Regions from separate parts of the Pseudomonas sp. NPDC087346 genome, predicted to be linked through region 2. Evidence: riboswitches for the same ligand, from Rfam matches in the RefSeq annotation. Region 2 holds a riboswitch; the other holds the start of a gene.
The links. Region 2 has a riboswitch for cobalamin ahead of cobW (cobalamin biosynthesis protein CobW). Riboswitches for the same ligand answer to the same signal wherever they lie in the genome.
Positions count from the first base shown of each region.

Region 1 (14,591 bases), on a different contig from region 2:
AAGTCATAACTCCCGGTTCGGTCATACACCACCCCGCCCAGCCAGCCGCCAAGGAACGATCCGAGCTGATGGAACAGGAACACGATGCCACCGAGCATGGACAGATTTCGCACGCCGAACAAGGTCGCCACGGTGCCGTTGGTCAACGGTACCGTCGACAGCCATAAGAAGCCCATCGCCATACCGAACACATAGGCCGACGTCGTAGTGACCGGCAGCCAGAGGAACAGCCCGATCACCACCGCCCGCAACAGATACAGACCGGTCAACAAGCGTGGTTTGGACATGCGTCCGCCGAGCCAGCCAGCGGTATAAGTGCCGAAGATATTGAACAGCCCGATCAGCGCCAGCACCGTAGTACCGACGCTGGCAGGCAGATGCTGATCGACCAGATAGGCCGGCAAGTGCACGCCGATAAACACCACTTGAAATCCGCAGACGAAAAAACCGAAGGCCAGCAGCCAGAAACCGGAATGCGAACAGGCTTCGCGCAGCGCTTCCGACAACGTCTGCTCATGGCCGAGCACCGGCAGCGGTTTGTCCTTGAGCATGCTCACCAGCGGCACGATCAGAGCCACCAACAGGCCCAGCACCAGCAACGCCGCCGACCAGCCGAGCCAGCCAATCAAACCCAGCGTGCCCGGCAACATCGCAAACTGACCGAAAGAACCGGCGGCACTGGCGATGCCCATGCCCATACTGCGTTTCTCTGGCGGCACAGCGCGGCCAACCACGCCAAGAATCACTGAGAACGAAGTCCCGGACAGACCGATGCCGATCAGCAAACCCGCACTCAGGGACAACGTGACGGCCGAGTCCGACAAGCCCATGCACACCAGACCTACGGCGTACAGCACACCACCAATCAGCACCACTTTTGCCGCGCCGAAACGGTCGGCCAATGCGCCGGTAAACGGCTGCGCCAGGCCCCAGATCAGGTTCTGCAAGGCAATCGCGAAGGCGAACACCTCACGGCCCCAGCCGAACTGTGCACTCATCGGCGACAGGAACAGACCGAAGCCGTGCCGCACGCCCAATGACAATGCCAGAATCAGCGCACTTCCCAGCAACACCCAACCGCACGTACGCCACATCGATGTCATTGTTATTCTCCGCACGCGGGTATATACCCGCTTAATGTCGGAAAAACCGGCCTCAGGCCAGTTCGTCCAAGAGTCTCAGCAAGGTTTCACGCTTCTCGGCGCCCAGTCGGTCGATCAACCGCTGTTGCGCCGCTTCCCAGGCCGGCAGCGCCGCTGCCAGACGTTGCGCACCAGTCTCGGTGAGCCTGACGATGCGGTTGCGCATGTCTTCGCCCTCGGCCAGCGCCACCAGCCCTTCGCCTTCCAGCACCCGCAGATTACGCCCCAGCGTGCTGCGATCGAGGCCCATGGCTTCGGCCAGTTCGGAAATGCTCGGCTGATCCAGACGCTGCAGATTGCACAGCAAAGAATACTGGGCAACGTTGATCCCGAAGCCATCGAGAGCGCCGTCGTAATGCCTGCTGACGCCACGAGCGGCGCGACGCAGGTTGGTACACAAACACTGAGAAGTAAGCATGATGCGTGTATATACCCGCGACTGTGTTAAATCAAGTTACACATGAGTTTATCAATAAGGTTTGTGGCGCCTGACACACCGCCATCGCTGGCAAGCCAGCTCCCACAGTTTCTGCAAGTGTTCACAAAATCTGCAAACGCCCTGAATACCTGTGGGAGCTGGCTTGCCAGCGAAGACGCCAGAACATTCAACGACGCTCTATCTGGCCAGCACCAACCCCACCAGCACCGCCACTTCCAGCAACTCCAGCAACGCCCCCGCCGTATCGCCTGTAGTCCCGCCCAACCGCCGCACCATCACCTGCCGCAACCAGACAAACACCCCGAACGCGACAACCAGCGCAACAATCGCCTGGAATCCAGCAATCAGCAGACAACCCAACGCGCTCAACGCCAGCACCCGCCATCCAGCCTTGCGCGGCAGATGATCGGCCAATGCCTGACCCAATCCGCCGGGCCGCACGTACGGCGTCGTCAAAAACACCGCGAGCAACGCCGCACGCCCGATCAGCGGCACGATGATCAGCGCCAGCCCTTGCTGTTGCTCGATCAACGCCACCAGTGCGGTGAACTTGAGCAACAACACCAACGCCAATGTCACCACGGCAATCGGCCCGCTGCGCGGATCTTTCATGATCGTCAGCGTACGCTCGCGATCACCAAAACCGCCGAGCCAGGCGTCAGCGCTGTCCGCCAGACCATCAAGATGCAGCGCGCCGCTGAGCAACACCCAAACCGTCAGCAACAACGCGGCATGCAACAGCAATGGCGCGCCGGACAGCAGCAGATTCAACGCCCAGAGAATCACCCCGAACAGCAAGCCCACCAGCGGATAAAACAGCAACGAGCGCCCGAGTTGTTCCGGCGCCGGCATCCCCGACAGACGAATCGGCAGACTGCTGAGAAATTGCAGGGCGATCCACAGCGGCAACATTTCAGCAACGCTCCTTGAGCAAACCATCGGCCTCGACCGTCAGCCCGAACAACGCACCATGGCCGACTTCGACGTTAAGCAGTTGCTCACGCGGCAACCCTCGTGCCTGTGCCAGTAACAGACGCATGACCCCGCCATGACTGATCAACAACACTCGCTCTCCGGCATACGCCTGATGCAAACGCGCGACAGCGGCGAGCACCCGCACGGAAAAGTCGCTGACCGGCTCGCCCTGCGGTGGCGTAAACCCGTACGGATCAGCCCAGAACAGCCCTAACGCTTCGGCGTCAGTTTCCATTAACGCCGCCGCGCTCTGCCCTTCCCAGGCACCGAAATGCAGCTCTTGCAGATCCTTGTCCAGATGCACCGACAGATTCAACTTGTCGCCCAGCTCGGCGGCAAACCGCGCACAACGCTGCAACGGCGAACTGATCAAGCGATCCCACGGCCCACCCGCGACCACCGCGTCACGCATCTGCGTCCAGCCTTTTTCGGTGAGCGCATCGTCGAGACTGCCGCGCAGGCCAGCACCCAATTCGGTCTCACCGTGACGCAGCAGATCCAGGCGCAACGTCATGCCGGACGATCCGCCACTGCGGCTTCAGCGAACGTCGCCATCTGCCCGTGCAGATCGCACGCCAGACGCAACAACGGCACCGCCAGCGCCGCACCACTGCCCTCACCCAGACGCAGACCGAGTTCCAGCAACGGCTCGGCGCCGAGGGCTTCGAGCACATGCCGATGACCCGGCTCGGCACCACGATGGCCGAACAACAGCCACTCGCGGCAGGCCGGATTCAAACGCACGGCAACCAACGCCGCGACGGTGCAGATAAAACCATCCACCAGCACCGCGACGCCTTCCTGGGCACAGGCCAGATAGGCGCCAACCAGTGCCGCGATTTCGAAACCGCCGAGGTTGAACAGGGTTTGCAGCGCATCACCGCGCTGCGCGGCATGCAACGCCAACGCACGTTCGATTACTTGCGCCTTGTGGCTGACGCCCTCGGCATTCAGTCCGGTGCCCGGGCCGGTCAGATGCAGCACCGGGCAATCGAGCAAGGCACAGGCCAATGCACTGGCGGCGGTGGTGTTGCCGATGCCCATTTCGCCACCGATGAACAACTGCGCACCGGCGGCTTTCGCCCGCAGTACGCTGTCGCGACCGGCCTGCAAGGCGAGTTCGCCCTGCGCCTGAGTCATCGCTGCGCCTTTGACGAAGTTCGCCGTGCCTGGGCCGATGTTCAGATGGCGTACACCCGGCAAGTTCAGGGTCGGCGTCACGGTACCGAGATCGACCACTTCCAGCTCTGCACCGAGCTGTCGCGCCAACACACTGATCGCCGCGCCGCCGCTGACGAAGTTGAGCAGCATCTGCCCGGTAACTTCCTGCGGGAATGCCGAAACCCCTTCAGCCACCACGCCATGGTCACCGGCAAAAATCGCGATCCACAGCTGACTTAGCTGCGGCTTGACCTGCCCCTGCAAACCGGCGAGTTGCACCGCCACCGCTTCCAGGCGACCAAGAGAGCCGGCCGGTTTGGTCAGTTGTTGTTGACGCGCCGCTGCTTGTGCAACGGCATCTGCATCGACCGGTTTGCACGGGTTCAGCCACCAGGTTTGAGTCATAGCGCAGATCCTTTCAGAGTCAGGGGCAGGCCGGCGACGGTCAGGACGACTCGCTGACAGCGCTCAGCCAGAGCTTGATGCAGCCAACCGGCTTCATCGACATAGCGGCGAGTCAATTCGCCCAGCGGTACGACACCCATTCCGGTCTCGTTGCTGACAAAAATGATTTCCCCTGGCAATGACGCCAGGCAGTCGAGCAAAGCTTCGCGTTCGGCAGCGAGGCGTCCGGCGTCATCGAGCATCAGCAGATTGGTCAGCCACAGGGTCAGGCAATCCACCAGCAGGCAGCGCTCGGCACTGGCGTTCTCACGCAGGACGCGGGCCAGTTGCAGCGGCTCTTCGATGAGTGCCCATTCGACAGGACGGCGGGCGCGGTGATGGGCGACGCGATCGCTCATTTCACCGTCCAGCGGTTGGCTGGTAGCGATGTAGGTCACGGCCAGATGGCTGTCGCTGGCGAGTTTTTCTGCCAGCCGACTTTTGCCGGAGCGGGCGCCGCCGAGGATCAGTTGGAGCATGGTTCATTCCTTCAAATTGGCGGTGTGCCGATTTCAGCCATCGCGAGCAGGCTCACTCCTACAGTTGATCGCGAACAATCCCTTGTAGGAGTGAGCCTGCTCGCGATGCATTCACCTCAAATCCCACAGAGCTGACGCAACAGATCAGTATCCAGATGCGTCTCCACCAGATCCGCCAGCCGCTCGATATCGCGCTCGCGCAACCCGTGGTAATCCACTTCCTGCACATCACTCAAGCCCGCCCAGCGCAACAGCGCCGCACTGGCTGCCGGCGACTCGAACAAGCCATGCAGATACGTGCCGAAAATCTGTCCATCCAGACTTTGCGCACCGTCACAGCGCCCGTCATCCAGCCGCACAGCAGGGTTTTCCAGCGCCGGGCCAGTGGTCACGCCCGCATGGATTTCATAACCGCTGACCTCAGCCTCTTCCAGCGCCAGACGCCCGCGCACATTGCGCAATTGCTTCTCGGCTTCGAGCCTGGTCTCAAACGCAAGCAAACCCAGTCCGGCACTGGAACCGGGCGCACCTTCCAGACCCAGCGGATCGTGCACCTGCTCGCCGAGCATTTGCAGACCGCCGCAAATCCCCAGCACTTTGCCGCCATAGCGCAAATGTCGGCTGATGGCGGTGTCCCAGCCATTGGCGCGTAAATAAGCCAAGTCGCTGCGTACGCTTTTCGAACCCGGCAGGATGATCAGGTCCGCCGCAGGAATCGCCTGCCCCGGGCCGACGAATTGCAGATCGACCTGAGGATGCAGACGCAACGGATCGAAGTCGGTGTGATTGCTGATGCGCGGCAACACCGGCACCAGCACTTTCAACACTCGCTCGGCCTTGTCGGTCTGGCGCTGATCGATGCCGTCCTCGGCTTCCAGATGCAGATCCATCACATAGGGCAACACGCCAACCACCGGTTTGCCGGTACGCTGTTCCAGCCAGTCGAGGCCCGGTTGCAGCAAGGCGATGTCGCCACGAAAACGGTTGATGATGAAGCCCTTGACCCGCGCCTGCTCACTCGGCGAAAGCAGTTCCAGCGTGCCGACCAAATGGGCGAAAACTCCACCGCGATTGATGTCGGCAATCAGCAACACCGGGCAATCCACCGCTTCGGCGAAACCCATGTTGGCGATATCGCCGGCACGCAGATTAATCTCGGCCGGCGAGCCTGCGCCTTCGACCATCACCAGTGGATACGCGGCGCTGAGGCGCTGATGCGAGGCCAGCACCGCTTGCATCGCGATGGCTTTGTAATCGTGATAAGCGACGGCGTTCATGCTGGTGACCGCACGGCCATGGATGATGACCTGCGCGCCGGTATCACTATTCGGCTTGAGCAGTACCGGATTCATGTCGGTGTGCGGCTCAAGGTTCGCCGCTTGCGCCTGCACGGCCTGGGCGCGACCGATCTCGCCGCCATCCGCGGTCACCGCGCTGTTGAGCGCCATGTTCTGCGGCTTGAACGGCACCACCGCGACGCCCTGACGGGTCGCCCAGCGGCATAACGCCGTCACCAGCGTGCTTTTACCGGCATCGGAAGTGGTGCCCTGCACCATCAGCGTGGTCATTGGTATTCCTTGAAAAACGCTTCTAGCGCTTTTTCCAGACGGGACTCTTCGGCCGCATCGGCCGGCAGTCCGAAACGCACACTGCTGTTATGCGTGAAGATGCGTACGAGGATGCCGCGCCGGGCCAGAAAGTCATGCAGCGTTTGCGCGTGTTCAGTGATCAGCCACTGAAACAGCGCGCAACCGCCTTGCGGTTTAAAACCGTAGCGCTCGAGCAACAGCGCCAGGCGTTCGCTGGCCTCGTCGCTGCGAACGCGTTGCCGGGTGTGGCCTTCGGTGTCTTGCAGACAGGCTTGACCCAATACCCGCGTCGGCCCGCTGACCGCCCACGGACCGACCTGTTCGGCGAGCAGTTTGAGCAACTTGCGCTCGGCCAGCACGAAGCCCAGACGCACACCGGCCAGGCCGAAGAACTTGCCGAACGAACGCAGAATGATCAGCCCGACCTGATTGGCATACGGCGCCAGACTCAGGTGCGGGGTGTTGTCCATGAACGCTTCGTCGACCACCAGCCAACCGCCGCGCTGGGCCAGTCGCGCATGCCAGTCGAGCAGCTTCGCCGGGGTCAGACTCAGGCCGGTCGGGTTGTTCGGATTGACCACCACCAGCACGTCAAGGCTGTCGAGAAAGAACTCGACTTCCTGCTCCAGCACTTCGCGCACGATGTAACCGCTGCGGCGCCAGGCTTCGGCATGCTCGGCATAACACGGTGACAGCACACCAACCTTGCCGGCGCGACGCAAACGCGGCAGCAACTGAATGGCCATTTGCGAACCGGCCACCGGCAGCACCTGCGTTGCACCGTAGTAATCGCACGCGGCCTGTTCCAGACCGTCATCGGTTTCCGGCAGACGCGCCCAGGCGCGCAACGGAATCGGCGGCACGGGAAACGGCCACGGCGCCAGACCGCTGGACAGGTCTAGCCAATCGGCTTCGGCGATCCCGTAATCGAGTGCAGCCTTGCGCAACCGGCCACCGTGCTCAAGCATAGAATTCAGCCCCCACGCAGAGAATCAGCAGCCATAACCATACCCCGCGCTGGACCAATTGCCAGCCACGGTCGATGGAGTCGGCATCGGCAGGTGCGCCTTCACCGAGTTGCGGACGCTCATGCAGTTCGCCGTGATAGATCGCCGGGCCACCCAGTTCCACACCCAGCGCGCCGGCGCCTGCCGCCATCACCGGACCGGCGTTGGGGCTGTCCCATTTCGGCGCCTGCGTACGCCAGCACTTCAGAGCGAGTCGGGTCTTGCCGAGCAGCGCGTAGGTCAACGCCACCAGACGCGCAGGAATGTAGTTGAGGACGTCGTCGATTTTCGCCGCCGCCCAGCCGAAACGCTCGAAGCGTTCGTTGCGATAGCCCCACATCGCGTCAAGTGTGTTGCTCAGGCGATAGAGGACCACGCCGGGCGCGCCGGCCACGACAAACCAGAACAGCGCGGCAAACACTGCATCGCTACCGTTCTCCAGAACCGATTCGGTGGCGGCGCGGGCGACCGCAGTGCTGTCCAGTTCATCGGTCTGCCGGCTGACCAGATAACCGACGCGCTTGCGTGCTTCTTCGAGATCGTCGCCGCGCAGGGCCTTGGCCACCGGCTCGACATGTTCGCCGAGACTGCGCATACCGAGGGCGCAATACAGCGCGAGAATCTCGACCACCCAGCCCACGTATGGCGCCCACGAAAGTGCGGTGGCCAGCAGGGTCAGCGGCACAACCGCGATCACCCACGCGGTGACCCCGTGGCTACGCCAGCCGCGACCACCACCATTGAAACGTTGCTCGATGCGTCCGGCAAAACGGCCGAACGCCACCAGCGGATGCCAGCGTTTCGGTTCACCCAGCAGCGCATCCAGCGCGACCGCGGCGACACTCAACAACGCCACACTCATTGACTCACTCCCCAATAATTTTCATACAGCAACTCATTGAGCGGACGCGCCTGCGCCCACCCTTCGAGTACCAGCATCGGCGCCGGATAGAATTCCTTGACCGGGCCCAGACACAACACTGCCAACGGCTTGGCCCCGGCCGGCAGTTTCAGCAGGTCGGCCAGTGCTTGCGGCTCGAACAGCGAGACCCAGCCCATACCCAATCCTTCGGCACGCGAGGCCAGCCACAGGTTTTGAATTGCGCAGGACAGCGAGGCCATGTCCATTTCCGGCAGCGTGCGGCGGCCGAAAATATGTTTTTCACGATCATCCATCAGCGCTGCGACCAAGACTTCGGCGCAGTCGTTGATGCCTTCGACCTTGAGCTTCATGAACTCATCGCTGCGCTCGCCGAGGGCTTCGGCGGTGCGGATGCGTTCTTCTTCCACCAGATTGCGGATCTGCCCGCGCAGCGCACGGTCGCTGATGCGGATGAAGCGCCATGGCTGCATCAGGCCAACGCTTGGCGCCTGATGCGCGGCTTCCAGCAGGCGGCGCAGCAGCTCGGGCTCGACGGTGCCGCCGGTGAAGTGGCGCATGTCGCGGCGTTCGGCGATGGCGCGGTAAACGGCTTGGCGTTCAGTCTCGGAGAATGCGTTGTCTGTCATGGCCCCATCGCTGGCAAGCCAGCTCCCACAGGGGGTACGGTTTCTTCAGGCAATGCCGCAACCAGGCTGCCTTTTCCCACAGGGGATTGGATTTCTTCAGACCCGACATCGCCCACTGTGGGAGCTAGCCTGCTAGCGATAGCAATTGTGGATCCAGGTGCAAACAGTGCCGCGACAGCCACAGGATTCGACGGGAAATAGAAGTGAACATAGGAAGCCGTCATCCGCCCATCCCGATAAACCGCCTCCGCCCCACGCCCACCATTCGGGCTCAGGCCCCGGGCAATCGGCGTCAGTTCGGTGGTGGTCAGCGAATGGTGATAGGTATGACCGCGCAACGAGCCTTCCGGCAAATCCACCGCTTGCAGCGCCAGCGCCGCCAGACGTTTCTGCATCACCGCATCGCCGCTCAGCAAGCCGACCAGTTCGGCACGAGTGCCCTCAACATCAATCAACGAATCGAGCAGATAAAGCATGCCGCCACATTCCGCGAGCAACGGTTTGCCAGCGGCGTGATGCGCACGAATCGCATCGATCATTGAGGTGTTCTGCGCCAACGCAACATGATGCAATTCCGGGTAACCACCGGGCAGATACAGACTGTCGGCGTCAGGCAATTGCGTATCGCGGATCGGCGAGAAGAAGCTCAATTCGGCGCCCATCGCCCGCAGCAAATCGAGACTGGCGCCGTAGGTGAAGGCAAACGCTTCATCACGGGCAACGGCGATGCGCACGCCGGCCAGCAATGGCTCGGCGACGAGTACGTCCGGCGCGGCGAATTCCACCGCCGGTGGCAGCGCTACCTCGCAACTGCTGGCCAAGGCTTCGGCAGCGGCATCGAGGCGCACGTCGAGGTCGTTCAGTTCACTGGCCTGGACCAGGCCAAGATGGCGGCTCGGCAGTTCGATCCCGGTTTCCCGCGACAGTGCGCCGTACCAGCGCAAACCTTCGGTAAGGCTGCCTTCGAGCAGTTGCGCATGACGCAACGTGCCGACGCGATTGGCCAGGACTCCGGCGAACGGCAAGTCCGGCTGATAACGCGCCAGCCCCAGCGCCAAGGCACCAAAAGTCTGCGCCATGGCAGTGCCGTCAATCACGCCGAGCACCGGCACACCAAAATGCCGCGCCAGATCGGCGCTCGACGGCGTGCCGTCGAACAAACCCATCACGCCTTCGATCAGGATCAGGTCTGCTTCGCCTGCGGCTTCCCACAACAGGCGACGGCTTTCCTGCTCGCCGACCATCCACATATCCAACTGATAGACCGGCGCACCGCTGGCGCGCTCGAGAATCATCGGATCGAGAAAATCCGGCCCGCATTTGAAGACGCGAACCTTGCGCCCCTGATTGCGGTGCAATCGGGCCAATGCTGCGGTGACGGTGGTCTTGCCCTGACCGGAGGCCGGCGCGGCGATCAGTACCGCCGGGCAGTGACGTGGTTGATTCAAAGTTCGACGCCTTTCTGCGCTTTGATGCCAGCCTGGAAGGCGTGTTTGATCATGCCCATCTCGGTGACCGTATCGCCCATCTCGATCATTTCCGGTTTGGCCGCACGACCGGTGACGATCACATGCTGCATCGGCGGACGCGCCTGCAAGTCACTGAGCACCTGATCGAGATCGAGGTAGCCGTGCTTTAGGGCGATGTTCAATTCATCCAGCACCACCAGACCGATCGACGGGTCACGCAACAGTTCGCGAGACACTTCCCACGCGGCTTCGGCGGCGGCGATATCACGCTGGCGATCCTGGGTTTCCCAGGTGAAGCCCTCGCCCATCACATGAAAACGCACCTGCTCGGGAAAGCGGCGGAAGAACAGTTCTTCGCCAGTGCTGTTGCGGCCCTTGATGAACTGCACCACACCGCACTGCATGCCGTGGCCCATGGCGCGGGCGAGCATGCCGAACGCCGAACTGCTTTTGCCTTTGCCATTGCCGGTCAGCACCAGCACCAGGCCGCACTCGTCAGGCGAATTGGCGATGCGTTCGTCGATCACGGCTTTTTTGCGCTGCATACGCGCCAGATGGCGTTCGTCACGCTCGGGGGAATCAGTCATGGGGGAGCTCTCCGTTGAGGCTGGATAACGGCGGGCAGGCACAAGAATAGACGGCAAAAAGCCTGGCATCGCCCACCGTGATGCCGCTGGATGGATCAGGCCGGTCTCCGGGCTCATGAGCGGCGATTCGCCAGTCTGCGCGCCTTCCCGGGTCTTTCGACACAGTGGCTAGATGCGCAGTTTTCACTCATTTACCGTTGCGGGGGCAGCGCCGGGATCGTGATTGTTCTTCGCCTGAAGACAACCCTCACCGGCTTCCCTGTTTCACTCTGTCGACGTGGGTCACAGAGCACCTGAAACAAGCCGCGAAGGTTAGAGGGTTGGGGGTGGAGCGTCAATTAAAGAGGCGGCCATCGGGCGAATAACTGCCGCCGATCAATTATCTGACGCCAATCTTGTGCCACACTGTTACAAGTGATATCAAAGAGCCATGCTTTATCTGAAAAGCACATCACAACAATAAGGATGATTACGATGCAAGGCATGATCATCAGCAATCCGCGCCTGGAATTCCTGCGCCCGGTGCTTGAACGCTGGTTTGACTGTATTGACCGTTACAACGCCGTGCGCGGCGACAGCGACACGCCTTACTGGCACGACGAAAAAGCCAACCTCGGCTTGCTCTCGGCGGCGGCATGGATGGCCGAACTGGTGACGCTGGAACAGACTGCCACCCGCAAACAGAATGAAGACGGCGAGCGCAACGTGCGCGCCGACCTGTTTCTCGCCGGCAGCGAGGATCGCGCATTCATTCAGGCCACGCAGCGCTGGCCACGGGTCAACAACCTGAACCTGACCCAAGCGCTGCTGGACATCACCAGCGACGCCAAACGCATCAGCTTCGCCAGTGATCTCAAGCTCGGTTGCCTGTTCGTCGCGCCGCAAAAGGCTCAACACAGCGCCAGCCCGGAAGAGCTGCAAGACATGGTCGACGACCTGCAAAAGGAACACACCTGCGCCGTCGCCTGGTACTTCCCCTACGCCTACCGCAAATTGCGCAGTGAAGCGGGCAACTATCACCCGGGCATCGCCGTACTGTTCAAAGAGGCGCGCGGTTGAGCAGTTGAACCATCGGGCTTGCGTGGTCCTCTATGATTAGGAATGCATTCATAGGGAAGATCAGTAATGCGCAAGCCCCAGCTCGTTTTCGTCATCGCCCTCGCCGGAGGGCTCGCCGCCTGTGGTGAATCCTCCAGCCTGCAAGTCTCCGACGGCACCGGCCCGTCACCCAAGTTGCCCGAACCGAACAAAACGCTGATCCCGACGGTGAACATTGCTCCGGCGATCGGCTGGCCCGAGGGCGGCAAACCGACCGCAGCGGCAGGCACCCAAGTCGCCGCATTCGCCGAAGGCCTTGATCACCCGCGCTGGCTCTATGTGCTGCCCAATGGCGACGTGTTGGTGGCGGAAACCAACGCCCCGCCGAAACCCGACGACAGCAGCGGCATTCGTGGCTGGGTGATGAAGAAAGTCATGGGCAAGGCCGGGGCCGGCGTGCCGAGTGCCAATCGCATCACCTTGCTGCGCGATGCCGATCACGACGGCGTGGCCGAAACACGCACAGTGTTTCTGCAAAACCTCAACTCACCGTTCGGCATGACCCTGGTCGGCAATGACTTGTATGTCGCCGACACTGACCGCTTGTTGCGCTTTCACTATGAACCCGGCGCGACCGAGATCAAGACGCAACCGATCAAGGTCACCGACCTGCCGGGCGGCACCATCAATCACCACTGGACGAAAAACGTCATTGCCAGCAAGGACGGCAGCAAGCTTTACGTCACCGTCGGCTCGAACAGTAACGTTGGCGAAAATGGTCTGGAAGCAGAACAAGGTCGCGCCGCCATTTGGGAAGTGGACCGGGCAACCGGCAATCACCGGATCTTCGCCTCGGGCATCCGCAATCCCAATGGCCTGGCCTGGGAACCCACCAGCGGCGCGCTGTGGACAGCGGTCAACGAGCGCGATGAAATCGGCAGCGACCTGGTGCCGGATTACATCACCTCGGTCAAGGATGGCGCGTTCTATGGCTGGCCCTTCAGCTATTACGGCCAGCATGTTGATGTGCGGGTAAATCCGCAGAATCTGGATCTGGTGGCCAAAGCCATCGCGCCGGACTACGCGGTCGGCCCGCATACGGCATCGCTGGGCCTTACGTTCGCCGAGGGTAATTCGCTGCCGGCGCAGTTCAAGGAAGGCGCATTCATTGGCCAGCACGGCTCTTGGAACCGTAAACCGCACAGTGGTTATAAAGTGATTTTCGTGCCGTTTGCAGCAGGCAAGCCGAATGGGCAACCGGTGGATGTGTTGACCGGATTCCTCGACAAGGATGAGAACGCGCTGGGTCGCCCGGTAGGCGTGGTGATCGACCAGCAAGGGGATTTGCTGGTGGCGGATGACGTGGGGAACAAGGTGTGGCGAGTGTCGTCCACGAAGTGAATATCTAGCTGTTAAATGCAATTCCTGTGGGAGCGGGCTTGCCCGCGATGAGGCCGGTTCAGCCAGCACTTATATTGACTGACCCACCGCCATCGCGGGCAAGCCCGCTCCCACAGGGTTCGATGTAAGCTTGACTAAGGGTTATGCGCCAGATGCTCCGGCTGCAACACCCGCTTCGCACTCAGATAAGCCTTCTGCCAATACGCCTTCGACAGACTGTCCAACTTCACCGTGCCGCCGGTAGCCGGCGCATGCACGAAGCGCCCTTCCCCGACGTAGATTCCCGCATGACTGACCTGAGAGCCGCCATTGGTGGCGAAGAAGATCAGATCGCCGGTCTGCAAGCCTTCCTTGCCGACATTCGGTGCCTGCATGACGATCAGCTCGCGTGTGGAGCGCGGCAGGTTGATGCCGGCAGCGTCACGGTAAACAAAACCGATCAGGCCGCTGCAATCAAAACCCGAGTCCGGCGTGTTGCCGCCCCAGCGATAAGGCGTGCCCACCAGACCGAGTGCGCGGAACAGCACATCTTCAGCGGCGGGAGAAAAAGCCTGGGAGGAACCGAACACCACGGGAGCGCGAACCACCGGCGCTGGCGGTGGCGTGCGACTGGCGCAGGCGCTGAGCAGCGCTGCGAAGAACATCAATGTGAGGCGGGCCGACATCGTCATTAGCAGAACATCCTGATCTGGCTGCGGCTTTTTCTGCCGGAAGGACAGAAAACAAAACCGCCTGCGTGGGTACGCAGGCGGTTTGCCATCAATATAGATTCAAGATTCTAGCGGCTACGCGGCAAACTTCAAGTAAGACTTTAACTTCACCCTGTAAAGTCTGTGTCTACTCCGTTGCCGGAACCCGTTTTGTCGCCACGAAGGCAGCGACAACGGGGGAAATTACTTGCGAGCGGTGACTACAGTCGGCGCGTTGGCAAGTGCGCGCTTGGCTTCGATGAAGCTCTTGCTCCAGTAGCTGTCACCCAGGTTGTCGATGCGAACACCGCCGCTGCGACGACTGCTGGAGTGAATGAACTGGTTGTCACCCAGGTAGATCCCGGCGTGGCTTACACGACCGCGACGACCATTGGTGGCGAAGAACAGCAGATCGCCCGGCTCAAGGTTGCTGCGCGCTACCAGCGGCGCATCAACGTTGATCATTTCGCGGGTGGAGCGCGGCAGATTCATGCCGGCCTCTTCACGAAACAGGTAGCCGATGAAACCGCTGCAATCGAAACCGGCTTCAGAGGTACCGCCGAAACGGTAACGGGTACCGATCAGAGACATGCCGCGTTCGAGGATGCTGTCGGCCAGAACTGGAAGCTGGTAAGGCTTGCTGCCGTTGAAATCGGCCAGTT
Region 1 covers NZ_JBIUXX010000045.1:18,058-32,648, forward strand. The annotation lists gene ACIOZM_RS22825 (MFS transporter) at 1-1,103, opposite strand, end outside; gene ACIOZM_RS22830 (MarR family winged helix-turn-helix transcriptional regulator) at 1,156-1,560, opposite strand; gene ACIOZM_RS22835 (adenosylcobinamide-GDP ribazoletransferase) at 1,759-2,493, opposite strand; gene cobC (alpha-ribazole phosphatase family protein) at 2,495-3,070, opposite strand; gene cobT (nicotinate-nucleotide--dimethylbenzimidazole phosphoribosyltransferase) at 3,067-4,122, opposite strand; gene cobU (bifunctional adenosylcobinamide kinase/adenosylcobinamide-phosphate guanylyltransferase) at 4,119-4,640, opposite strand; gene ACIOZM_RS22855 (cobyric acid synthase) at 4,757-6,208, opposite strand; gene cobD (threonine-phosphate decarboxylase CobD) at 6,205-7,197, opposite strand; gene cbiB (adenosylcobinamide-phosphate synthase CbiB) at 7,190-8,098, opposite strand; gene bluB (5,6-dimethylbenzimidazole synthase) at 8,095-8,745, opposite strand; gene ACIOZM_RS22875 (cobyrinate a,c-diamide synthase) at 8,742-10,193, opposite strand; gene cobO (cob(I)yrinic acid a,c-diamide adenosyltransferase) at 10,190-10,801, opposite strand; cobalamin riboswitch at 10,882-11,113, opposite strand; gene ACIOZM_RS22885 (hypothetical protein) at 11,276-11,860, shown strand; gene ACIOZM_RS22890 (PQQ-dependent sugar dehydrogenase) at 11,927-13,240, shown strand; gene ACIOZM_RS22895 (C40 family peptidase) at 13,375-13,911, opposite strand; gene ACIOZM_RS22900 (C40 family peptidase) at 14,134-14,591, opposite strand, start outside.
Region 1: another riboswitch for cobalamin. It lies ahead of cobO (cob(I)yrinic acid a,c-diamide adenosyltransferase); the one in region 2 lies ahead of cobW (cobalamin biosynthesis protein CobW).

Region 2 (14,591 bases):
GCCGACATCGGCCGGAGTGGCCCAGACTTCTTCGAACGCTTGAAGATAACGTGCGCCAATCGCCGCATCGTCGAGTACATGCACCACGTTGGCCTGGCGATAGACGCCATTGGCGGTGAAATTGGTGCTGCCACACAACACCGCTTGCGGTTGGCGCTGACCATCGGCGGCGAGGCGGCTGAGGACGATGTATTTGTTGTGGAAGATGTTGTGCGTGACGCGCGCGCATTTGTTCGCTGCCGGAATTTTCGCCAGATTCGCTTCGTTGAGCGTGGTGTCCTCATCATCCGGGCGCGCGTGATAAATCACGCGCACCTGCACGCCCCGGGCGAATGCCGCGCTGACCGCGTCGACAATCGCCTGCAACTGGTACTCGTAGATGGCGATATCGAGTGACCATTGACCGTCCGTTGCACGCGCGATGAAAGCCAGCAAACGCTCCAGCAGGCCATTTTCCAGCCATAAGCGTGCCGCATCCGGCCAGGCTTCTATAGGCATGTTTTTGTTGGCGCTGATCTGCGCATCGAGATCGGGAAACTTGCGCTGGAACGCCTGACTGGCGGCCACCGCGCGGTTGAAGATCACGCTCTGATTGGCCGGGTGCCCATCGTCAGAAGTGATGCTCAGCTCCAGCGATTCGCCTAAAACCGGCGCATCGGCGGTGCCATACGCCAGATGCACGCGATAGTGCATGGTCGCCCCGGGATTGACCGCGTAATCGGCCCAGCGAAATTTTTGCAACGGTGCTTTGTCGCTCGGCGTGGCGTGGTACTGCGGGAACGTATGGGCTTTGCCCGGAAAGGTCAGGCTGTTGAACAGGAACAACCAGGGTTTGTCACCCTGCTGCTTTTCAATCGCAAACCCGAGCAAGCCTTTGCGCCGGGGTTCGGCAAGGTCCATGGCCAGCAGCACACCGTTGGTGCCGGCGTAGGCCTTGACCCGAAAATCGTCCTGAGGGTTCGCGACCAGTACGCGCATGGGTTCACTCCTTGTGAATGGCTGCGCTGGAGCATAGAGCGTCGATGCTGAATTGCCAGATCATTCCGAAAGCGAGTAGAACCCATCGCTGGCAAGCCAGCTCCCACAGTGTTTTGTGGTAGCCACGAGGGCGCTGACAAAACAGCTCTCACAACTTCTGGTGGTGGCCACAAAATCTGGATTCAACACAAATCCTGTGGGAGCTGGCTTGCCAGCGATGAGGCCCGCGGAGGCATCAGAGGTCATCGATATGCCGATAATCCGCTTCCAGCGCCGCAGCCAATTGCTTCGCCCGCCCCAACCGAATCGGCCCGCGCTCGATGTCGATCAACAGCCCCGGACATTCCAGCGCTGTCAGGCCCGACCATTCCTTCAAGCGCCCGTCCGTGATCACCAGCAACCGCTGCTGCTCCGCCGCAAAGCGCTTGCGCCGTAGCGTCAGCCATTGCTGCGCCTGATCCAGCGCCGACAGCAACGGCGTGCCGCCACCCGCGCCCAGATTCTCCAGCCATACGCGCAATCCGCTTGACGCCGTCAAGCCTTGCACCTGCCATTTCGGCGTGGCACCGCTGGCGGTCAATAACGCCAGCCGCGCACGCTGCCGATAGGCATCATCGAACAATTGCGCGAGCAGTCCCTTGGCATCACTCAGCGCTTGATGACGGCGAGTCGACGCCGAAGCATCGACAATCACCAGCCACAATTGATGGGCGGAACGGGTGCGCAACTGAAAGCGCAAATCGGCTCGTGTCTGCGGACGTCCGCTGAGCAGCGTTTCCGGCCAGTTCACCGCCCCGCTGCGTGCAGCATGACGCTTGCCCTGGCGGCCATTGTCGAGTTTTCCGGCACGAGGTCTGGCATTCGCCCCCGCGTCGGATCGGGGGCGAATGCCTAAGGCTTTTTTGGCCAGCTCGGCACTTCGCGGCGGGCGCCGGTGGCCAACGCCGGCGCGGGCATTTCGCCCCACTGGCCCTGGCCGTCGCTTGGATTGCTTTGACTGTTTGGCGACGATTGCGCAGGTGATTGCGGCGCGGGCGGCGACTGCTCGCGACGACGATGACGCAGGGCAAATTCGGCCACGGCGTCGATATCCTGCTCGGCAATAGCCTGAGCCCCACGCCAGGCCGCATGCGCACGAGCTGCTCGCAGCCACACCAGATCGGCACGCAAGCCATCGACGCCGGCAGCGAAACAACGCTCGGTGATTTGCGCCAGCGCGGCATCGTCGAGAGGAATATTGTTCAGGGTTTTCCGGGCGTTCTCGCAGCGTTCTCGCAAGGCTTGCTGCTCGGCTTCCCACTGCGCGCAGAACGCCTGTGGGTCGCTGTCGAAATCCAGACGACGGCGAATGATCAGCCCGCGCTCGCTCGGTACGGTATGGCCGCCAAGGGCGACGTTGAGGCCGAAACGGTCGAGCAACTGAGGGCGCAATTCGCCCTCTTCCGGGTTCATGGTGCCAATCAGGACAAACTTCGCCGAATGCCGATGGGAAATACCGTCGCGCTCAATCAGGTTGGTGCCGCTGGCCGCGACATCGAGCAGTAGATCGACCAAATGATCGGGTAACAGATTCACTTCATCGACGTACAACACGCCGCCGTCAGCCTTGGCCAATACGCCGGGGGAAAACTGTGCGCGGCCTTCGCTCAGGGCGGCGTCGAGATCGAGGGTGCCGACCAGACGTTCCTCGGTGGCGCCCAGTGGCAAGGTGACGAACTGGCCGCTGGCGAGCAGATCCGCGAGGCCGCGAGCCAATGTGGACTTGGCCATGCCGCGTGGGCCTTCGATCAGCACGCCGCCGATTTTCGGGTCGATGGCGGTGAGGTACAGCGCGAGTTTCAGATCATCGGCGCCGACCACGGCGGACAGCGGAAAGTGTGGGGTGTCAGTCATTTTCGATACTCGGTCATGGTCGGTGAAAGGCTTTCAACTGTAGGAGTGAGCCTGCCCGCGATAGCGTTTCATCAGTCAAATTTCTATTAACTGAACCGACGTTATCGCGAGCAGGCTCGCTCCCACAGGGGCTGCGGTGTGTCAGCCATCTTCTTCTATATCCAGCAGCAGATTTTCCAGCGCCTCTTTATACAGCCCCGGTTCCTGCCACATCCCGCGTTGCTGAGCTTCAAGCATCCGCTCTGTCATATCGCGCAGCGCATGTGGATTATGCTCACGGACGAAATCCCGGGTCGCCGGATCAAGCAAGTAGGCATCCGCCAGCAAGGCGTACTGGTGATCGTCGATCAACTGCGTGGTGGCATCGAAGGCAAACAGGTTATCGACTGTCGCCGCCAGTTCAAACGCACCTTTGTAGCCGTGACGCTTGACCCCGTCGATCCATTTCGGATTGGCTGCCCGTGAGCGAATCACCCGGTTCAGTTCTTCCTTCAGGGTGCGGATTTTCGGCAGATCCGGTTGGCTGTGATCGCCGTGATAACTGGCCGCTGCTTCGCCGCGCAAGGTTTCCACCGCCGCCAGCATGCCGCCCTGAAACTGGTAATAATCGTTGGAATCGAGCAAGTCGTGCTCGCGGTTGTCCTGATTCTGCAGTACCGCTTGCACTTGGCTCAAACGCTGAACGAATTGTTCGCGAGCGGCAGTGCCTTCATCCGAGCCGCCGTAAGCGTAGGCGCCCCAGTTCAGATAAACCTCGGCCAGATCCTCGCGGCTCTGCCACAAACGACCGTCGATCGCGCCCTGCACGCCTGCGCCATAAGCACCGGGTTTGGCGCCGAAAATCCGCCAACCGGCCTGACGCCGTGCAGACTCATCGTCCAGACCCGATGCCAGCAATGCTTCGCGCTCGGCGCGCACCTTGGCGGCAAGTGGGTTGAGATCGTCAGGTTCATCCAGCGCCGCCACCGCTTGCACTGCCGCGTCGAACAGCCGGATCAGATTGGCGAAGGCGTCGCGGAAGAATCCCGAGACCCGCAACGTGACATCGACCCGTGGCCGGTCGAGCAAACTCAATGGCAGGATTTCGAAATCATCGACGCGCTGACTGCCGGTGGCCCACACCGGGCGCACGCCCATCAGCGCCATGGCCTGGGCGATGTCATCGCCGCCAGTGCGCATGGTCGCCGTGCCCCAGACCGACAGGCCGAGCTGGCGCAAGTGGTCGCCGTGATCCTGCAAATGCCGTTCGAGAATCAGCGTGGCCGACTGGAAACCGATGCGCCACGCGGTGGTGGTCGGCAGGTTGCGTACGTCCACCGAGTAGAAATTACGTCCGGTCGGCAGCACGTCGAGGCGGCCACGACTCGGTGCGCCGCTTGGCCCGGCGGGCACGAAACGACCGCTGAGGGCGTCGAGCAGGCCGCGCATTTCTGCCGGGCCGCAAGCGTCGAGGCGTGGCGCGACGACTTCGCGCAGCGACTGGATGATCGCATCAACATCAGTCCACCCCGCCCCCTGTAGGAGTGAGCCTGCTCGCGATAGCGGTTTATCAGTCGCATCTGTGTCAACTGAAAGGATGCCATCGCGAGCAGGCTCACTCCTACAGGGATCATTCAGTGTTTGGGAGATTAGTTGCGCGGCGAACAGTTCGAGACGTTCGCGGGTATCACCGGCTGTGCGCCAGACTTCATCGCTGACCTGTTGCAGCTCTTCAGGGCGCGGTCCGACCCACGGCTCGGCCAACGCGCAATCCAGCGGATCGAAACCCAGCTCAAACGCCTTGGCCAGTGCCCGCAGCAGACTCGATTGCGCGCCCTTGCCGTCGCCACGCGGAATCCGCAGCAACGCCAGCAAGGTATCGATGCGCAAACGCCCGGTCGGCGATTCGCCAAAAATATGCAGACCATCGCGAATCTGCGATTCCTTCAGATCACACAAATAAGTGTCGAGACGCGGCAGCCAGATCGCTGCATCGGCGTCGCTGTCGAGCGCCGCGTCGAGTTGCAGTTCGCGGTCAATCTGCGTGTCGCGCACCAACTGCAGAATGTCGCGCTGCAACTCGCGGGCACGGCGCGGATCGAGCAATTGCGCTTCGTAATATTCGTCAGCCAACAGCTCCAGATTACGCAACGGGCCGTAGGTTTCGGCACGGGTCAGCGGCGGCATCAGGTGATCGATGATCACCGCTTGCGTGCGGCGCTTGGCCTGGGCGCCCTCGCCCGGGTCGTTGACGATAAACGGATAGATATTCGGCAGCGGACCGAGCAGTGCATCCGGCCAGCAGTTTTCCGAAAGTCCGACGCCCTTGCCCGGCAACCATTCAAGGTTGCCGTGCTTGCCGACGTGAATCACGCCATGGGCGCCGTAGGTCTGGCGCAACCAGAAGTAAAACGCCAGATAAGCGTGCGGCGGCACCAGATCCGGGTCGTGGTAAACCGCACTCGGATCAACCTGATAACCACGGGCCGGCTGGATACCAACGAAGGTCAGGCCGAAACGCAAACCGGCGATCATCATTCGCCCGTCGCGACACATCGGATCGTTTTGCGGTGTGCCCCAGCGCTCCAGCACGGCGGCGCGGTTGGCTTCGGGCAAGGCTTCGAACATTTTCAGGTAGTCATCCATGCCCAGACTTTGCTGGCATGGACGCTGATCGAGGGTGTCGAGGTCATTGCTGACGCCGCCGAGCAGTTGCTGAATCAGTTCGGTGCCGCTGGCAGGCAGCTCAGCCGCCAGCGGATAACCTTCTGCCTGCATCGCCCGCAGGATATTCAGCGCTGCCGCAGGGGTATCGAGGCCGACGCCGTTACCGATCCGACCATCGCGGGTCGGGTAGTTGGCGAGAATCAGCGCAATGCGCTTTTCGCCATTCGGCACCCGTGCCAGATCGATCCAGCGTCGCGCCAGCTCCGCGACAAAGTCCATGCGCTCTGGCGCGGCGCGGTAACAGACGACATCGGACTGACTGCGCTCACTGCGCCATGCCAGATCCTTGAAGCTGATCGGACGGCTGATAATGCGTCCGTCGAGTTCCGGCAACGCGATATGCATCGCCAAATCCCGTGGGCCGAGTCCTTGCTCACTGGCGCGCCAGCCGGGTTCGTTGTCCTGAGCGCAGATCGCCTGAATCACCGGAATGTTGCGACGAAACGGCCGCAGATGCGGTGCTTCAGGGCTGGACTGGGCGAAACCGGTGGTATTTAAAATCACCCCGACTTCGACCTCATCCAGCCAATCCTCGACCACCGTCAGGCAGCCGAGCTCTTTCAAACTGGCCACGGCAATCGGCAAGGGGTTAAGCCCTGCCGCTTGCAGACGTTGGCAGAAAACATCGATGAACGCAGTGTTCGCCGCTTGCAAATGCGAGCGGTAAAACAACACCGCCGCCACTGGTTGACCGGGCAGCCATTCGGCTTGCCAGTCACTCAGTGCGGCGGTGTTTTTTTGTGGATGGTAAATCGCCGTGCGCGGCAAGGTTTGCGGCTCGGCCCAGCCGTAATCCCGGGCCAGCCAGCGATTGGCCAGACAACGGAAAAAATCCAGCGCGTTGCCCATGCCGCCCTGACGCAAAAACTGCCAGAGCCGGTCACGATCCTCGGCACCGACGGTGCTCAAGTCACTGAGTTCCGGGTCGGGACGGTCGTCGCCCGGCACCAGAATCACCTGCACACCGCGCTCGGACAGTTCGATCAGTCGCTCGACGCCGTAACGCCAATAAGCGATACCGCCGTGCAGCGAGATCAGAATAACTTTGGCGTGACGCAGAACCTCATCGACGTAGAGGTCGACCGAGGCGTGGTTCTGCACCTGCATCGGATTGGCCAGACGCAGGCTCGGGTAATCCTCGGGTAATTGCTGCGCGGCTTCGGCGAGCAGCGCCAGGCTGGAATCGCCGCTGCACAGAATCACCAGCTCGGCGGGGGTTTGTCCAAGGTCGGCGATGTTGTCATCCGACACGAAACCGCCGGGCTGGGTCCTGAGCAGGTGCATGGGTTAAACGCTGAGCGCAGCGCGCAATTGCGCTTCGAGTTGCGCGGCGTCGAGTTCTTGGCCGATCAGCACCAGACGCGTGACACGCGCTTCATCGGCGCCCCACTGACGGTCGAAGTGCTTGTCGAAACGCGTGCCCACACCTTGAATCAGCAGGCGCATCGGCTTGTTCGGGATCGCCGCGAAACCTTTGACGCGCAGGATGCCGTGCTTGACCACGAGTTGCGTCAGGGCGTCGAGCAGCAGGCTTTCGTCAGCTTGCGGCAGTTCGATGGAGATCGAATCGAAGGCGTCGTGATCGTGGTCATCGTGGTCGTCATCGCCTTCACCGTGGTGGTGATCGTGATGGCTGTGACGGCTGTCGATGTGTTCTTCAGAGCCGGCGCCGAGACCGATCAGCACGTCCAGCGGCACGCGACCGTTGCTCGCTTCGATGATTTTCACTGCGGGCGGCAGCTCTTCGGCGACTTCAAGACGTACGCGAGCCAGATCTTCCGGACTGGTCTGATCGGCCTTGTTGAGGATGACGAGGTCAGCGCTGGCCAGTTGGTCGGCGAACAGTTCATGCAGCGGCGATTCGTGATCGAGGTTCGGGTCGAGTTTGCGCTGGGCATCGACCTGATCCGGGAACGCAGCGAACGTACCGGCAGCAACTGCCGGGCTGTCGACCACGGTGATCACCGCGTCAACGGTGCAGGCGCTGCGGATTTCCGGCCACTGGAAGGCCTGGACCAGCGGTTTTGGCAGGGCCAGACCCGAAGTTTCGATCAGGATATGGTCGAGATCACCGCGACGCGCGACCAGTTCACGCATCACCGGGAAGAATTCTTCCTGGACCGTGCAGCACAGGCAGCCGTTGGCCAGCTCGTAAACGCGGCCAACAGCCTCTTCCTCGGTGCAACCGATGGTGCATTGCTTGAGGATTTCACCGTCGATGCCGAGTTCGCCGAACTCGTTGACGATCACCGCGATACGGCGGCCCTGAGCGTTGTCGAGCATGTGCCGCAGCAACGTGGTTTTACCCGAACCGAGGAAACCGGTGACGATGGTGACGGGGAGTTTGGCCAGTGTTTTCATCGCGATGCCCTTTGGCAAGGTGGCGGGCAACGGGACGAGGACCGGCAACGCGGTCGCGCCTGCCAGAAGAGTTCGCCACCGGATCACCCCGCCCGGTTGTAGTGAGAATCTGTGACGAGGCAGGTCTCCTGGCTGACGGCGTTCAGGCATTGAGCCTGGCATTCACTGCGCCTTCCCGCCGGCTCTTTGCAGAGTCTGGCAGTGGCGTGGCAGCGAACATCGCCGTTCACAGTTGCGGGGGCAGCCGCGGCTTGAACCGCGTTCCCTTCTTAGCTTCGACAGTGTCGAAGAACCTCGAATGCGCAAGGCTACGCATCGCTTGGGAGCGGGTCAATGTCCAAGCGAGGTTCGTACCGACTGGAATGACGCCTTCGCGAGCAGGCTCGCTCCCACAGGTAGCGCTTTCCAATGTGGGAGCGAGCCTGCTCGCGAAGGTAGCGACTCGGTTTCAAGACGAACGCCCATGTCAATTTGACTCAAATCCCCCGCCCATGGTCTCCTGTGCGCCTTGTTACGGGTGCCCTTTACTGGGTGAAACGGGAAACCGGTGAATCATGTGCTTTACTCAAGCGCATGTCAGTCCGGTGCTGCCCCCGCAACGGTAAGCGAGCGAAGCGTCAGATCCACTGTGCCCAAGGCATGGGAAGGTGATGCTTGCAGGTCGGCTGAACGCCAACCCCTCGTGAGCCCGGAGACCGGCCCGCAACACACAGTGCGCGAAATCGCCACTGAACATAACAACCCGCGGTGGGCGGGCGCTGTTTGAACCTCTGCGTGCCCGGCTCGCAGGGGTTTTCATGCGCTCTACCTGTCCGCTGACACTTCAGAGGGAAGCGCCATGTCGATCATCAGCAGCACCGGCAGCAACACGGACAAAATCTCCAGCACTACCACCCTGAGCCAACGCCTGATCGCCGCCATTGGCGCGTCGATCCTCGGCGCCTGCCTGGTGTATTTCGCCGGTTTCTCGCACATCGAAGCGGTACACAACGCCGCTCACGATACCCGCCACAGCGCCGCGTTCCCGTGCCACTGAGACCTGCCGATATGATCAAGCGTATTGCGCAAACCGCAGGTTTCACCGGTCTGCTGGCCGCCCTGCTCCTCACTCTGCTGCAAAGTTTCTGGGTTTCGCCGCTGATTTTGCAGGCCGAGACTTACGAAAAATCCGAGCCGGCTGCCGTTGAAGTCCACGAACACGCCGCTGGCGCCATGGCTGCGCACACTCACGACGCCGAAGCCTGGGAGCCGGCAGATGGCTGGCAACGCGTGGTCTCGACCACTGGCGGCAATCTCGTGGTAGCGGTCGGTTTCGCCCTGATGCTCGCGGGTCTCTACACCCTGCGCGCGCCGACCAAAACCTCCCAGGGTTTGCTCTGGGGTCTGGCCGGTTACGCGACTTTCGTTCTGGCTCCGACGCTGGGTCTGCCGCCTGAATTGCCGGGCACTGCCGCAGCAGATCTGGCCTCGCGGCAGATATGGTGGATCGGCACTGCCGCGTCCACGGCTGTCGGCCTGGCGTTGATCGTGTTCAGTCGTCACTGGCTGATGAAGATCCTCGGTGTGGCGATTCTGGCAGTGCCGCATGTACTCGGCGCGCCACAACCGCAAGTGCATTCGATGCTGGCGCCGGAAGCGCTGGAAGCACAGTTCAAAATCGCCTCGCAGTTGACCAACGTCGCGTTCTGGCTGGCCTTGGGCCTGATCAGCGCGTGGTTGTTCCGCCGCAAAAATCCTGGTCAATACCACGCATGACCGATGCCAGCGCAGCGCCGACCTTTGTGGTCGGCCTGGGCTGCCAACGCGGCTGCCCCGTCAGCACGTTGCGCGCATTACTCGATCAGGCCTTGCAGGCCCATCGCATCGACCTTCAGGCGATCAAGGCCCTGGCCAGCATCGATCTGAAACGCGACGAACCCGGATTGCAGGAACTCGCCGCACAATTGGCGTTGCCGCTGTTGTATTTCAGCAGTGAAGAACTCGCCAGCTATCAGGCACGATTAAGCCATCATTCACAAATCGCCTACGAGCGAACCGGTTGCTACGGTGTCGCCGAAAGCGCCGCGCTGGCGCTGGCCGAACAGCTGATTCAGGCACCGGCAAAACTGCTGATTTCCCGGCAAAAGTACGCTCAGGCAACGCTGGCATTGGCCGGCGCCGCATAAAATCCCGATAATCTGCGCCATTGATCATGAGCATTCTTCATCTGAGTGCCCTGTGAAGCGTCACCCTGCCCTGTTTTTTAAGGATTCAACGATGACCGTCTACTTCATCGGCGCCGGCCCCGGCGACCCGGAATTGATCACCGTAAAAGGTCAGCGGCTGATCCGCAGTTGCCCGGTGATCATCTACGCAGGCTCGCTGGTGCCCGAGGCGGTGCTGGAAGGTCATCAGGCGGAAACGGTGGTCAACAGCGCTGAATTACATCTGGAACAGATCATTGATCTGATCAAGTTCGCCCATGCCAAAGGACAGGATGTGGCGCGGGTGCACTCGGGCGATCCGAGCCTGTACGGCGCAATCGGCGAGCAGATTCGCTATCTGCGCGAGCTGAACATACCTTTTGAAATCATCCCCGGCGTGACGGCTACTGCCGCGTGTGCAGCGTTGCTGGGCGCTGAACTGACCCTGCCGGACGTCTCGCAAAGCGTGATTCTGACCCGTTATGCCGACAAGACCGCGATGCCGGCTGGCGAGGAACTCGGCAGCCTCGCGCAGCATGGCGCGACCATGGCGATTCATTTGGGGGTCAATCATCTGGAGAAGATACTCGCCGAATTACTGCCGCATTACGGCGCGGATTGCCCGATTGCAGTGATTCATCGGGCGACGTGGCCGGATCAGGATTGGGTCACTGGGACGCTGGAGGATATTGCCGGGAAGGTTACCGCCAAGGGGTTTCGGCGTACGGCGCTGATACTGGTCGGGCGGGTGCTGGGCAGCGATCATTTCAGTGAGTCGTCGCTGTATCGTGCGGGGCATGCGCACCTATACAGGCCCTGAAAAGCAAAAGATCGCAGCCTTCGGCAGCTCCTACAAGGGAATGATTACACCTGTAGGAGCTGCCGAAGGCTGCGATCTTTTGATCTTGTAGACAATGCATTCATCACAGGAAAATGCATTGCCTGAATCGCAGCGAACGCCTTAGTAGTAAGCGTTTTCTTTCTGCGTGTGGTCGGTCACGTCGCGAACGCCCTTGAGCTCTGGAATACGCTCAAGCAAGGTGCGCTCGATGCCTTCCTTCAAGGTCACGTCGGCCTGACCGCAACCCTGGCAACCACCGCCGAACTGCAGAACGGCGATGCCGTCTTCAACCACATCGATCAGGCTGACCTGACCGCCGTGGCTGGCCAGCCCCGGGTTGATTTCTGTTTGCAGGTAGTAGTTGATGCGCTCGTTGACCGGGCTTTCGGCGTTGACCATCGGCACTTTGGCGTTTGGCGCCTTGATGGTCAGTTGACCACCCATGCGGTCGGTGGCGTAGTCGACGACGGCATCGTCAAGGAACGCTTCGCTGAACGAATCGATATAGGCGGTGAAGCTTTTCAGCCCCAGCGCGGTGTCTTCAGGTTTTTCTTCGCCCGGCTTGCAGTAGGCAATGCAGGTTTCGGCGTACTGGGTGCCAGGCTGGGTGATGAAGACGCGGATGCCGATGCCCGGGGTGTTCTGCTTGGAGAGCAGATCAGCCAGGTAATCGTGGGCGGCGTCGGTAATGGTAATAGCGGTCATGGAAACTCCTCGCAGGCTTGGGCGCAGTTTACGCCAATCATCGCGCCGGACAAAGTCCTAGTATTTTTGTCGGGAAAGGTTCTCGACACGCCTTTGCGCCGGTTCGCCATCAATCCGCGCTTTAAGCCACTGATAGCTGCGTTTTTCTACCCATTCGTAGCTCAACCATGAGCCGACACCGATGGCCAGCACGCACACGACGAACATCAGATAGGGATTGATCCCGTAGCGCCGCGCCACAAAACCACCCGCCGACAGCACCAGCACGTGCATCAGATACACCGAATAGGAGCAATCACCGAGCAATTTGAGCACCCGACTGCGCTGGAAATACCGCTCCAGCGCCATGCTCGCCATCACCAGCACCGCACTCGGCACGCCCCAGTTCAGCAGCCTCGGTGCCGGCGCCAGGTGATAGATCGCCAGCAACGCCGTGCCAATCCCCAACAATGGCAACCACAAGCCAGCGCCGATCCAGCCCTTGCGATAGAGCATGCCGATAGCGATACCCAGCAGGAACTCATAAACGATGTCCGAACGATAGAACTCGCTGATCCAGCCAAACCCGGTCCACGCCTGAGACACGGCAAACAGCAGCGCCGCGACCACCAGCAGACGCACCTGCAAGCGAAACAGCAACGCCCAGGCGAACAACAGGTAAAACAGGATTTCGTAGTTAAGCGTCCAGCCGACGTTCAGGGTCGGATAAAACCCGTATCCACCGGGGTTCTGCGTGGGGATGAACAGCAGCGACATCAGCAGATGACCCCAATCCAGCGTCTGATCCGGCAATACCGGGCGGGCGAATACCACCAACAGCGCCATCAACAGCGTGTACAGCCAGTAGGCCGGCACGATGCGGAACAGCCGATACAACAGAAATCGCCCTGGCGCTGGAGGATTCTCTTTGGTCGACAGGAAGATCACCAGACCACTGATGACGAAGAAGATATCGACGCCCACTGCGCCTTTATCGACAAACAACTGCCCAATCGGGCCGTGTGCTTCGAAATCGAAAAAGATCTGCATGAAGTGATGGCAGACCACGGTCCACGCGGCAAGCGCCCGCAGAGCCTGCACTGAAATCAACATATTCACCCCTCTTGAATCACTACCACTCCCCTGTAGGAGCTGCGGCACGCTGCGATCTTTTGATCTTGATTGTAAGAAAACAGATCAAAAGATCGCAGCGTGCCGCAGCTCCTACAGGGATCGTGGTGTTGCTAAAGGGTGTGACAGCAGTCAGGTATCAAAAGATCAAAGATTCTCGTAGCGGTTCATGTCCAGCACGCCCTCTTCCACCGGGTCGGTCTCGTGCAGGTATTGGCTCAGGTCGTGGAAGTAGAACCAGAATTGCGGATGGCTGCGACGGATGCCCCAACGTTCGACGATCCTCTCAAACTGCGCGGCATCCTTGGCGTTTTCCATGGCATCGACAAACTCCGCCACCTGATCGGCCGGGATGTTGAAGATGAAGTTCGGATAGCTGCTGAGCACACCCGGATAAATCGTCAGGGTGTCCAGCCCCGGCTGATAACGCAGCGACTCGCCCAACAGGAATGCCACGTTGCTGTGCGCACGGTTGCGCAGCAGGCTGTAGATTTCGCGTTTGCCGCTGCGGGTTTCGATGCGCAGCATGCTCGCTTCCGGCAGTTGATCGATGACCTTCAAACCTGCCGCCGGACGCGCTGTCAGCCGACTCAAGGCTTGTTCGGCGTCTTGCAGAGCCGGATCAATGTTGGCCCGCGAGCAGTAAGCGCTGTCACAGCGATTGATCGGGTCTGGTTTGGCATTCAGGTCGCCGTAACGCGCCAGCAACTGCTTGGCGAAATCCGACTTCGGGTCTTTCTCGTCAAGCTTCAGCGCGGTCGGCTTGTCGTCGTCGATCGCCTCGTAATCCAGCCACATCTTGAATTGGCCGCTGCTCTGATACCAATCGTCGAGGTAGTCATCACGGGAATCGGCGGGCATCAGGCGCAGGAAGTTCTGTTCGGCGCCATTGCGGATCAGGTCGAAATACAGGCGCGTTTGCGCTTGATGGGAGACGTTGCCGAACACATCGAAGTTGACCGCCAACTGGTAATACGTGCGTTCCAGCAATGGATAGTCGAACAGCCACATCGTCTGCGGCACCTGACCGATCAGGCCTTTAGTCACCGCCGCGCTGTCGAAGTGGCGAAAGATGCTCAACAGCGCGTTGTCGTTGCCGGCCCAAAGGGTCGACCAGCTCGGCGCCGGCTGATCGGCGTAACTGTCGCGACGCAAAGCCTCGTACTCGTTACGCTTGTTGCGGTAGTTGTGCCACAGGCTCAGCACGCTGCCGACGTCGTCGTTCTGCCCGGGCATCGCCAGCAAAGGCGTGGCCTGACCACGATAGTTGGGGTCGGTGATGTACAGATCGTGTTCGGGAGCCTGAAACAGTGCCCAGAAGTTGTCGCGGATCACGTCTGTGGCGATCTGGCCACGACACACCGGCCCACGAATGAAAGTGCGGACGAAGTATTCGGCGTTATCGAGCATGAACTGATAACGCGCCTGCGCCGGAATCGCCTCGAAGGTCGAAAACGGATTGGCGCGGCTCTGCGGCCCGTAACCCGGCAAGGCATTAACCTGCCAGTTGCCGCTGTAGAACAGGCTCTTGACCCGCGCCATCTTCGCCGCGCTAAGCGGATAGGTGATGTGGGTTTTATGGACGATCACCCCTTGCACCGGCCACAAGCGGTAATACACCTGCGTACCCGGGTCGTCATTCGGGCGGCGAGTGGCGATCAAGTCGATTGGCTGACCGGTCGGCGTACGCGAGCGCACCCACTGGAAGAAATGCCCCGGCTCGCCGTCCTTGAAATAGATGTGTGCGAGATACAAATGCTCGAACAACCAGCGCCCGACCAGACTCTCACGAGCGCCGGGAGTGTTGAGCAGGT
Region 2 covers NZ_JBIUXX010000003.1:98,910-113,500, reverse strand. The annotation lists gene ACIOZM_RS03125 (phospholipase D-like domain-containing protein) at 1-978, opposite strand, end outside; gene ACIOZM_RS03120 (VWA domain-containing protein) at 1,214-1,945, opposite strand; gene ACIOZM_RS03115 (ATP-binding protein) at 1,870-2,871, opposite strand; gene cobN (cobaltochelatase subunit CobN) at 3,013-6,861, opposite strand; gene cobW (cobalamin biosynthesis protein CobW) at 6,865-7,938, opposite strand; cobalamin riboswitch at 8,039-8,250, opposite strand; cobalamin riboswitch at 8,437-8,657, shown strand; gene ACIOZM_RS03100 (CbtB domain-containing protein) at 8,777-8,974, shown strand; gene ACIOZM_RS03095 (CbtA family protein) at 8,986-9,693, shown strand; gene ACIOZM_RS03090 (cobalamin biosynthesis protein) at 9,690-10,103, shown strand; gene cobM (precorrin-4 C(11)-methyltransferase) at 10,195-10,941, shown strand; gene nfuA (Fe-S biogenesis protein NfuA) at 11,083-11,667, opposite strand; gene ACIOZM_RS03075 (acyltransferase family protein) at 11,725-12,759, opposite strand; gene ACIOZM_RS03070 (fatty acid cis/trans isomerase) at 12,925-14,591, opposite strand, start outside.